Regions from separate parts of the Bacillus sp. L381 genome, predicted to be linked through region 2. Evidence: a T-box and tRNA genes for the amino acid it is inferred to sense, from the RefSeq annotation. Region 2 holds a T-box; the other holds one or more tRNA genes.
The links. A T-box is a leader RNA that pairs with one kind of tRNA and senses whether it is charged. The one in region 2 lies ahead of QRX25_RS13065 (valine--tRNA ligase), so its partner is inferred to be a tRNA-Val.
Positions count from the first base shown of each region.

Region 1: it has a tRNA-Val gene. The T-box ahead of QRX25_RS13065 (valine--tRNA ligase) is inferred to sense a tRNA for this amino acid. The anticodon was not compared.

Region 1 covers NZ_CP127224.1:93,634-98,043, reverse strand. Annotated here, with positions in the region: rRNA gene QRX25_RS00550 (16S ribosomal RNA) at 1-1,108, opposite strand, end outside; tRNA gene QRX25_RS00545 (tRNA-Ala) at 1,274-1,349, opposite strand; tRNA gene QRX25_RS00540 (tRNA-Pro) at 1,354-1,430, opposite strand; tRNA gene QRX25_RS00535 (tRNA-Arg) at 1,447-1,523, opposite strand; tRNA gene QRX25_RS00530 (tRNA-Leu) at 1,535-1,620, opposite strand; tRNA gene QRX25_RS00525 (tRNA-Gly) at 1,635-1,709, opposite strand; tRNA gene QRX25_RS00520 (tRNA-Leu) at 1,734-1,815, opposite strand; tRNA gene QRX25_RS00515 (tRNA-Lys) at 1,822-1,897, opposite strand; tRNA gene QRX25_RS00510 (tRNA-Thr) at 1,935-2,010, opposite strand; tRNA gene QRX25_RS00505 (tRNA-Val) at 2,016-2,091, opposite strand; rRNA gene rrf (5S ribosomal RNA) at 2,115-2,230, opposite strand; rRNA gene QRX25_RS00495 (23S ribosomal RNA) at 2,282-4,410, opposite strand, start outside.
Region 2 covers NZ_CP127224.1:2,558,142-2,562,551, forward strand. Annotated here, with positions in the region: gene QRX25_RS13065 (valine--tRNA ligase) at 1-2,285, opposite strand, end outside; T-box leader at 2,344-2,565, opposite strand; gene QRX25_RS13070 (YszA family small membrane protein) at 2,736-2,927, shown strand; gene ysxE (spore coat protein YsxE) at 2,942-3,964, opposite strand; gene QRX25_RS13080 (LysM peptidoglycan-binding domain-containing protein) at 3,998-4,410, opposite strand, start outside.

The DNA of each region.
Region 1 (4,410 bases), 1.4 Mb from region 2:
GCGGGACTTAACCCAACATCTCACGACACGAGCTGACGACAACCATGCACCACCTGTCACTCTGCCCCCGAAGGGGACGTCCTATCTCTAGGATTGTCAGAGGATGTCAAGACCTGGTAAGGTTCTTCGCGTTGCTTCGAATTAAACCACATGCTCCACCGCTTGTGCGGGCCCCCGTCAATTCCTTTGAGTTTCAGTCTTGCGACCGTACTCCCCAGGCGGAGTGCTTAATGCGTTAGCTGCAGCACTAAGGGGCGGAAACCCCCTAACACTTAGCACTCATCGTTTACGGCGTGGACTACCAGGGTATCTAATCCTGTTCGCTCCCCACGCTTTCGCTCCTCAGCGTCAGTTACAGACCAGAGAGTCGCCTTCGCCACTGGTGTTCCTCCACATCTCTACGCATTTCACCGCTACACGTGGAATTCCACTCTCCTCTTCTGCACTCAAGTTCCCCAGTTTCCAATGACCCTCCCCGGTTGAGCCGGGGGCTTTCACATCAGACTTAAGAAACCGCCTGCGAGCCCTTTACGCCCAATAATTCCGGACAACGCTTGCCACCTACGTATTACCGCGGCTGCTGGCACGTAGTTAGCCGTGGCTTTCTGGTTAGGTACCGTCAAGGTGCCGCCCTATTTGAACGGCACTTGTTCTTCCCTAACAACAGAGCTTTACGATCCGAAAACCTTCATCACTCACGCGGCGTTGCTCCGTCAGACTTTCGTCCATTGCGGAAGATTCCCTACTGCTGCCTCCCGTAGGAGTCTGGGCCGTGTCTCAGTCCCAGTGTGGCCGATCACCCTCTCAGGTCGGCTACGCATCGTCGCCTTGGTGAGCCGTTACCTCACCAACTAGCTAATGCGCCGCGGGTCCATCTGTAAGTGGTAGCCGAAGCCACCTTTTATGTCTGAACCATGCGGTTCAAACAAGCATCCGGTATTAGCCCCGGTTTCCCGGAGTTATCCCAGTCTTACAGGCAGGTTACCCACGTGTTACTCACCCGTCCGCCGCTAACATCAGGGAGCAAGCTCCCATCTGTCCGCTCGACTTGCATGTATTAGGCACGCCGCCAGCGTTCGTCCTGAGCCAGGATCAAACTCTCCGATAAAGTAGTTTGACTGACTACGCACATCGCTGTGCGATTTATTTAAAACTTTGAATTAACAGGTACGTTTTGTCTTGTTTAGTTTTCAAAGATCATTTTGTTCACTTTTCCAAGCAACTTTTTAAGTATATAATAAGTTTCTTTTAAAGTCAACATGTTTTTTGTAAATGGTGGAGCCTAGCGGGATCGAACCGCTGACCTCCTGCGTGCAAAGCAGGCGCTCTCCCAGCTGAGCTAAGGCCCCAAAGTGGTCGGGAAGACAGGATTCGAACCTGCGACCCCATGGTCCCAAACCATGTGCTCTACCAAGCTGAGCTACTTCCCGATTATATGTTTTATTATGGCGCGCCCGAGAGGAGTCGAACCCCTAACCTTTTGATCCGTAGTCAAACGCTCTATCCAATTGAGCTACGGGCGCATAATAATGAATGCCGAGGGCCGGACTTGAACCGGCACGGTAGTCACCTACCGCAGGATTTTAAGTCCTGTGTGTCTGCCAATTCCACCACCCCGGCGTGGATGGTATAGTTGGAGCGGAAGACGGGATTCGAACCCGCGACCCCCACCTTGGCAAGGTGGTGTTCTACCACTGAACTACTTCCGCATACAGGATAACTATCCTGTATAATGCGGGTGAAGGGACTTGAACCCCCACGTCATAAGACACTAGATCCTAAGTCTAGCGCGTCTGCCAATTCCGCCACACCCGCGTAACATGGTGAGCCATGAAGGACTCGAACCTTCGACCCTCTGATTAAAAGTCAGATGCTCTACCAACTGAGCTAATGGCTCTTTTTAAAAAAACTTATGTTATTATCTTGTCCAAAAATGGTGCCGGCCAGAGGACTTGAACCCCCAACCTACTGATTACAAGTCAGTTGCTCTACCAATTGAGCTAGGCCGGCAAATATGGTGGAGGATGACGGGCTCGAACCGCCGACCCTCTGCTTGTAAGGCAGATGCTCTCCCAGCTGAGCTAATCCTCCGTATATTACACTTACGTGTAATGGCTTGGCGGCGTCCTGCTCTCACAGGGGGAAACCCCCGACTACCATCGGCGCTGAAGAGCTTAACTTCCGTGTTCGGCATGGGAACGGGTGTGACCTCTTCGCTATCGCCACCAAACCATTGAGAGTGTTCTCTCAAAACTAGATAACAGGAAGCATACATTCAAAATTGGTTAAGTCCTCGATCGATTAGTATCTGTCAGCTCCATGTGTCGCCACACTTCCACCTCAGACCTATCAACCTGATCATCTTTCAGGGATCTTACTTCCTTGCGGAATGGGAAATCTCATCTTGAGGGGGGCTTCATGCTTAGATGCTTTCAGCACTTATCCCGTCCGCACATAGCTACCCAGCGATGCCCTTGGCAGAACAACTGGTACACCAGCGGTGCGTCCATCCCGGTCCTCTCGTACTAAGGACAGCTCCTCTCAAATTTCCTGCGCCCGCGACGGATAGGGACCGAACTGTCTCACGACGTTCTGAACCCAGCTCGCGTACCGCTTTAATGGGCGAACAGCCCAACCCTTGGGACCGACTACAGCCCCAGGATGCGATGAGCCGACATCGAGGTGCCAAACCTCCCCGTCGATGTGGACTCTTGGGGGAGATAAGCCTGTTATCCCCGGGGTAGCTTTTATCCGTTGAGCGATGGCCCTTCCATGCGGAACCACCGGATCACTAAGCCCGACTTTCGTCCCTGCTCGACTTGTAGGTCTCGCAGTCAAGCTCCCTTGTGCCTTTACACTCTGCGAATGATTTCCAACCATTCTGAGGGAACCTTTGGGCGCCTCCGTTACCTTTTAGGAGGCGACCGCCCCAGTCAAACTGCCCACCTGACACTGTCTCCCCGCCCGATAAGGGCGGCGGGTTAGAAGGTCAATACAGCCAGGGTAGTATCCCACCGATGCCTCCACCGAAGCTGGCGCTCCGGTTTCCAAGGCTCCTACCTATCCTGTACAAGCTGTACCAACATTCAATATCAGGCTGCAGTAAAGCTCCACGGGGTCTTTCCGTCCTGTCGCGGGTAACCTGCATCTTCACAGGTACTATAATTTCACCGAGTCTCTCGTTGAGACAGTGCCCAGATCGTTGCGCCTTTCGTGCGGGTCGGAACTTACCCGACAAGGAATTTCGCTACCTTAGGACCGTTATAGTTACGGCCGCCGTTTACTGGGGCTTCAATTCGCACCTTCGCTTACGCTAAGCGCTCCTCTTAACCTTCCAGCACCGGGCAGGCGTCAGCCCCTATACTTCGCCTTACGGCTTCGCAGAGACCTGTGTTTTTGCTAAACAGTCGCCTGGGCCTATTCACTGCGGCTCTCTCGGGCTTGCACCCTAACAGAGCACCCCTTCTCCCGAAGTTACGGGGTCATTTTGCCGAGTTCCTTAACGAGAGTTCTCTCGATCACCTTAGGATTCTCTCCTCGCCTACCTGTGTCGGTTTGCGGTACGGGCACCTCTCACCTCGCTAGAGGCTTTTCTTGGCAGTGTGGAATCAGGAACTTCGCTACTATAATTCGCTCGCCATCACAGCTCAGCCTTCACGGGAAACGGATTTGCCTATTTCCCAGCCTAACTGCTTGGACGCGGATATCCAATACCGCGCTTACCCTATCCTCCTGCGTCCCCCCATTGCTCAAATGGTGAGGAGGTGGTACAGGAATATCAACCTGTTATCCATCGCCTACGCCTTTCGGCCTCGGCTTAGGTCCCGACTAACCCTGAGCGGACGAGCCTTCCTCAGGAAACCTTAGGCATTCGGTGGAGGGGATTCTCACCCCTCTTTCGCTACTCATACCGGCATTCTCACTTCTAAGCGCTCCACAAGTCCTTCCGGTCTTGCTTCACAGCCCTTAGAACGCTCTCCTACCACTGTTCGAAGAACAGTCCGCAGCTTCGGTGATACGTTTAGCCCCGGTACATTTTCGGCGCAGAGTCACTCGACCAGTGAGCTATTACGCACTCTTTAAATGGTGGCTGCTTCTAAGCCAACATCCTGGTTGTCTAAGCAACTCCACATCCTTTTCCACTTAACGTATACTTTGGGACCTTAGCTGGCGGTCTGGGCTGTTTCCCTTTCGACTACGGATCTTATCACTCGCAGTCTGACTCCCAAGGATAAGTCATCGGCATTCGGAGTTTGACTGAATTCGGTAACCCGGTAGGGGCCCCTAGTCCAATCAGTGCTCTACCTCCGAGACTCTTACCTTGAGGCTAGCCCTAAAGCTATTTCGGAGAGAACCAGCTATCTCCAGGTTCGATTGGCATTTCACCCCTACCCACACCTCATCCCCGCA
Region 2 (4,410 bases):
TCTTCCGTAGATGTTTTAATGTAAAGCTCAACCTGCTTACTCATCGGTGTGTTGACTTCGCTCCGGATATTGCGGACAGAACGGATTAATTCAACGAGCAGTTTCATATCAGCAGCCGCCTCTTTATCCGTATGTTCCGGCACCGGAACCGGCCAAGAGCTGATCGTGATTGACTCGCCTTCATGAGGAAGGTGCTGCCAGATTTCCTCCGTTAAGAACGGCATAAACGGGTGAAGAAGACGCATCGTTTGGTCAAGCACGTACGCCAGGACAGAGCGTGTTGTTTTCTTCGCCGCTTCATCATCACCGTACAGCGGAAGCTTCGCCATTTCAATGTACCAGTCGCACACATCGTCCCAGATAAAGTTATACAGGTGGCGTCCGACTTCTCCGAATTCATAACGGTCCGCAAGCTGTGTTACATCTTCAATCGTTTCATTCAGTCTTGTGAGAATCCACTTATCAGCAACTGATTTCTCCCCGGACAGATCAAGCTCGTCATACGTCATGCCATCCATGTTCATTAAGGCAAAACGGGAGGCGTTCCAAATTTTATTTGCGAAATTCCATGTGGATTCCACTTTTTCATAGCTGAAACGCAGATCCTGCCCCGGTGAACTTCCGGTTGCCAGGAAATAGCGGAGGGAATCCGCTCCGTACTTGTCGATGACATCCATCGGATCAACGCCGTTCCCAAGGGATTTACTCATTTTTCTGCCCTGCTCGTCACGGATTAAGCCGTGAATCAGCACGTCTTTGAACGGGCGCTCGCCGGTAAACTCAAGACCTTGGAAAATCATCCGGGATACCCAGAAGAAGATGATGTCATACCCTGTCACAAGAACATCGGTTGAGTAATACCGCTTAAAGTCTTCAGCGCTTTCATCAGGCCAGCCCATTGTGGAAAACGGCCACAGCGCGGAGCTGAACCATGTATCAAGCACGTCTGAATCCTGTTCCCAATTTTCGCTGTCTTCAGGCGCCTCAAGGCCGACATACACTTCTTTGGTTTCTTTATGATACCAAGCCGGGATGCGGTGGCCCCACCACAGCTGACGGGAAATACACCAATCACGGATGTTTTCCATCCAGTGGAGGTACGTTTTCTCGAAACGGTCAGGAACAAAGTGAACTTTCTCTTCTTTTGACTGAAGGTCAACCGCCGCATCTGCCAGCGGCTGCATTTTGACAAACCATTGTGTGGACAGGTACGGCTCAACAACGGCGCCGCTTCTCTCACTGTGGCCGACAGAATGCATATGGTCTTCGATTTTAAAGAGAACGCCTGCCTCCTGGAGATCTTTGACGAGTTTTTTGCGGCATTCAAACCGGTCCATGCCGTTATATTCGAGCGCTTTTTCATTCATTGTTCCGTCTTCATTCATGACGAGAATCCGCTCTAAATTGTGGCGGTTTCCGAGTTCAAAATCATTCGGGTCATGGGCTGGCGTGATTTTAACGGCACCTGATCCGAATTCCATATCAACATAATCATCGCCGACGATCGGAATTTCGCGGTTTGTAATCGGCAGAATCACCGTTTTGCCGATTAAGTGCTTGTAGCGCTCATCTTCAGGATGAACCGCGACAGCCGTGTCGCCAAGCATCGTTTCCGGACGGGTGGTCGCGATTTCAATTGAGCCTGAACCGTCTGCTAACGGATAGCGCAAATGATAAAACGCGCCCTGTACGTCTTTGTAAATCACTTCAATATCGGATAAAGCCGTTTTTGTGGCAGGGTCCCAGTTGATGATATATTCGCCTCTGTAAATCAAGCCTTTTTCGTACAATTTGACGAATACTTCACGCACGGCTTTGTTCAGCCCTTCATCAAGAGTGAAACGTTCGCGAGAATAATCGAGTCCAAGTCCCATTTTGGCCCATTGGCTGCGGATGAAATCAGCATACTCTTCCTTCCACTTCCATGTTTCTTCGAGAAATTTTTCGCGGCCAAGGTCATAACGGCTCGTGCCCTGTTCGCGGAGTTTCGCTTCGACTTTTGCCTGAGTGGCGATGCCGGCATGGTCCATCCCCGGAAGCCAGAGCACGTCATAGCCCTGCATGCGTTTCATACGCGTAACGATATCTTGCAGCGTCGTATCCCACGCATGACCGAGGTGCAGCCTGCCCGTCACGTTCGGCGGCGGAATGACGACAGAATACGGCTGTTTCGTTTGATCGCCGCCCGCTTCAAAGTATTTTCCTTTCAGCCAAAAATCATAGCGGCCTTTTTCAATCGCAGACGGATCATATTTTGTCGGCATTGTTTGTTCGTTTGTATCCATGATAACCCTCCAGCATGTTTAGAAATGGCTGAGCAACTAAAAAAGAGCCTTCATCCTGATAAAGGACGAAAAGCTCTTTCGCGGTACCACCTTTTTTCATGAACAGATCTGTTCATGCACTTAAACGGATAACGGGTGCGGCCCGAATTTCTCTACTGTATGTTCAAGAAATTATGCTCCCGGGCGACCTTCCAATGAGACGGCATAAGAAGCCTTTCAGCACAGTAGCTTCTCTCTCTTCATGCGTCTTTCTTGTACTCTTCCCGTTCAAAGCAGGTGTATTCTATCAGCTCATGATCTTATTTATTATGTTCTTTATTATAGTAAAAGTGTTTTTGATTCGTCAATCATCTTTTCCAAAAACCGCTGCCGTCATACATAAATGGGCATGCACCCCGCCCTTTTCCTCACATACGATACAGAGAAAGGCGAATGTGAGGAGGAATTGCCGTGAAAAAAAGATTCAATTCTTATTCGCTCCCCCAGTGGGCCAGACAGGTCCGCCTTGTATCCGCGCAAGTCATTATACCGATTACGATCTTTCAGGGAATCAGGACGATTTTCTTTCCGACGACTTTTGATGTCCTGCTGCTTGCCATCCTGCTGTTTTTAGCGTGCGCCCTGCATTTGGAATGGATATAAAAAAACGAGTCCCGTTATGAAGAGGACTCGTTTTCCGCCTTTATTTTTTTCTCCTGCTCAATCTGATACACCTTCATGAGAAAAGGTTCAACATTTTTCATCTGCCAAAACGCCCTTAATAATTGCGAGCACTCTTCTTTTTCAGAGCCCCTTTGGGCGGTCTGATACCGTTTCAGCACTTTGTACATGCCGGACGGATAAGCCATATAGCTGAGAAACAGGCTGATTTCCGCTTCACGGAGCGGAAATGATTTATGATACGTATAAAACCAGTCAAGACACTCCGGACACGCTTTCGGATAGCTTCTGAACATTCTGGAATAAAAGCCGAGCAGATCATTTTGCGGAGGTCCCAGCGCAGCTTTCTCGAAATTGGTGAAAAACCCCGCTCCCACGTCATTATATAGAAAATGGCGGCTCGATAAGCTGCCGTGATTGATCACCGCCCTTGTCTTATCAAGATCCTTTGCCGCTTCGAACCACTCTTCCAGACGCTCCAGAGCAAAATTGACGGCGGAAACCGTTTCTGTAAGATACGTAACGGCCTGCAGTTCAAAAGGAGAAAGGTACCACTCTTTTTCCGCCCGGTCGGCAAATTGTTCATAGACAAGCTTATCATTTTCCCAATCTCTTTTCGTTGCTTCATAAAAGCTGCTGATATCTTCAGTACTGATTTGGATGTCCCGCACGGTCGCGGAGTGGAGCTTCGCAACCTCTTTAAAAAGGTAAACATGCTTTTGATCCCGTTCTTCTTCCTGATCGTACTGAAGCCAAGGCATTAAATAATAAGAATCCTCCGTCTGGCTTCCGGCAAAAAAATCGCCTGCATGCGTGCGGTAGATCGGAACAAATGAACGGTAGCCTTTCTCCTCAATCTCAATCATATGGTCCGTAAATTCATTGCTGCGGGCCGGCTTGAGCTGTTTCAAAGCAAAAATGCCGTGGTTTGAGTAGACTTTCCATACATGCGGGCTGACAGGCTCAATATACTCAGCCGCCAGCCCGTATTCCTGAAGCACTGATTGGACTGCTTCCATTCCATTCACCACATTTTTACTGCCTCTTTGTGCTTACGCATGGCTGTTTTTATATTCAGGTATATACAGAAGCTGACCTTCTTCAAGCTCGTCATCAAACGATAAAGAATTCGTTCTGATAAGCTGCTGGGATGTGATGTCATATCGTTCGCACACCCGGTCGATTGTATCTTGCTGCTGTACAATGCAAATTTTCATTCTCGAAAACTTTTCTTCTTCTCTTGTAAATAATTTTGTCAAATAATGAGAGTTGTCATTTTCCTTCTGATCCGTTTTCGGTGCCGGTTCTTCATTCTCTCTTTCGGACATAAGCGGCTCAGGCCGTTCAGATGCCGCCGGTTCTTCAGGCGGCAGTTTTGAAAACTGAAAAGACAAATCAAGAGGCTCCCCGGTTTCCTCCTCCGGCTGCGCCATCTTCCTTACCTCAATTTCAAACCCTTCATCAG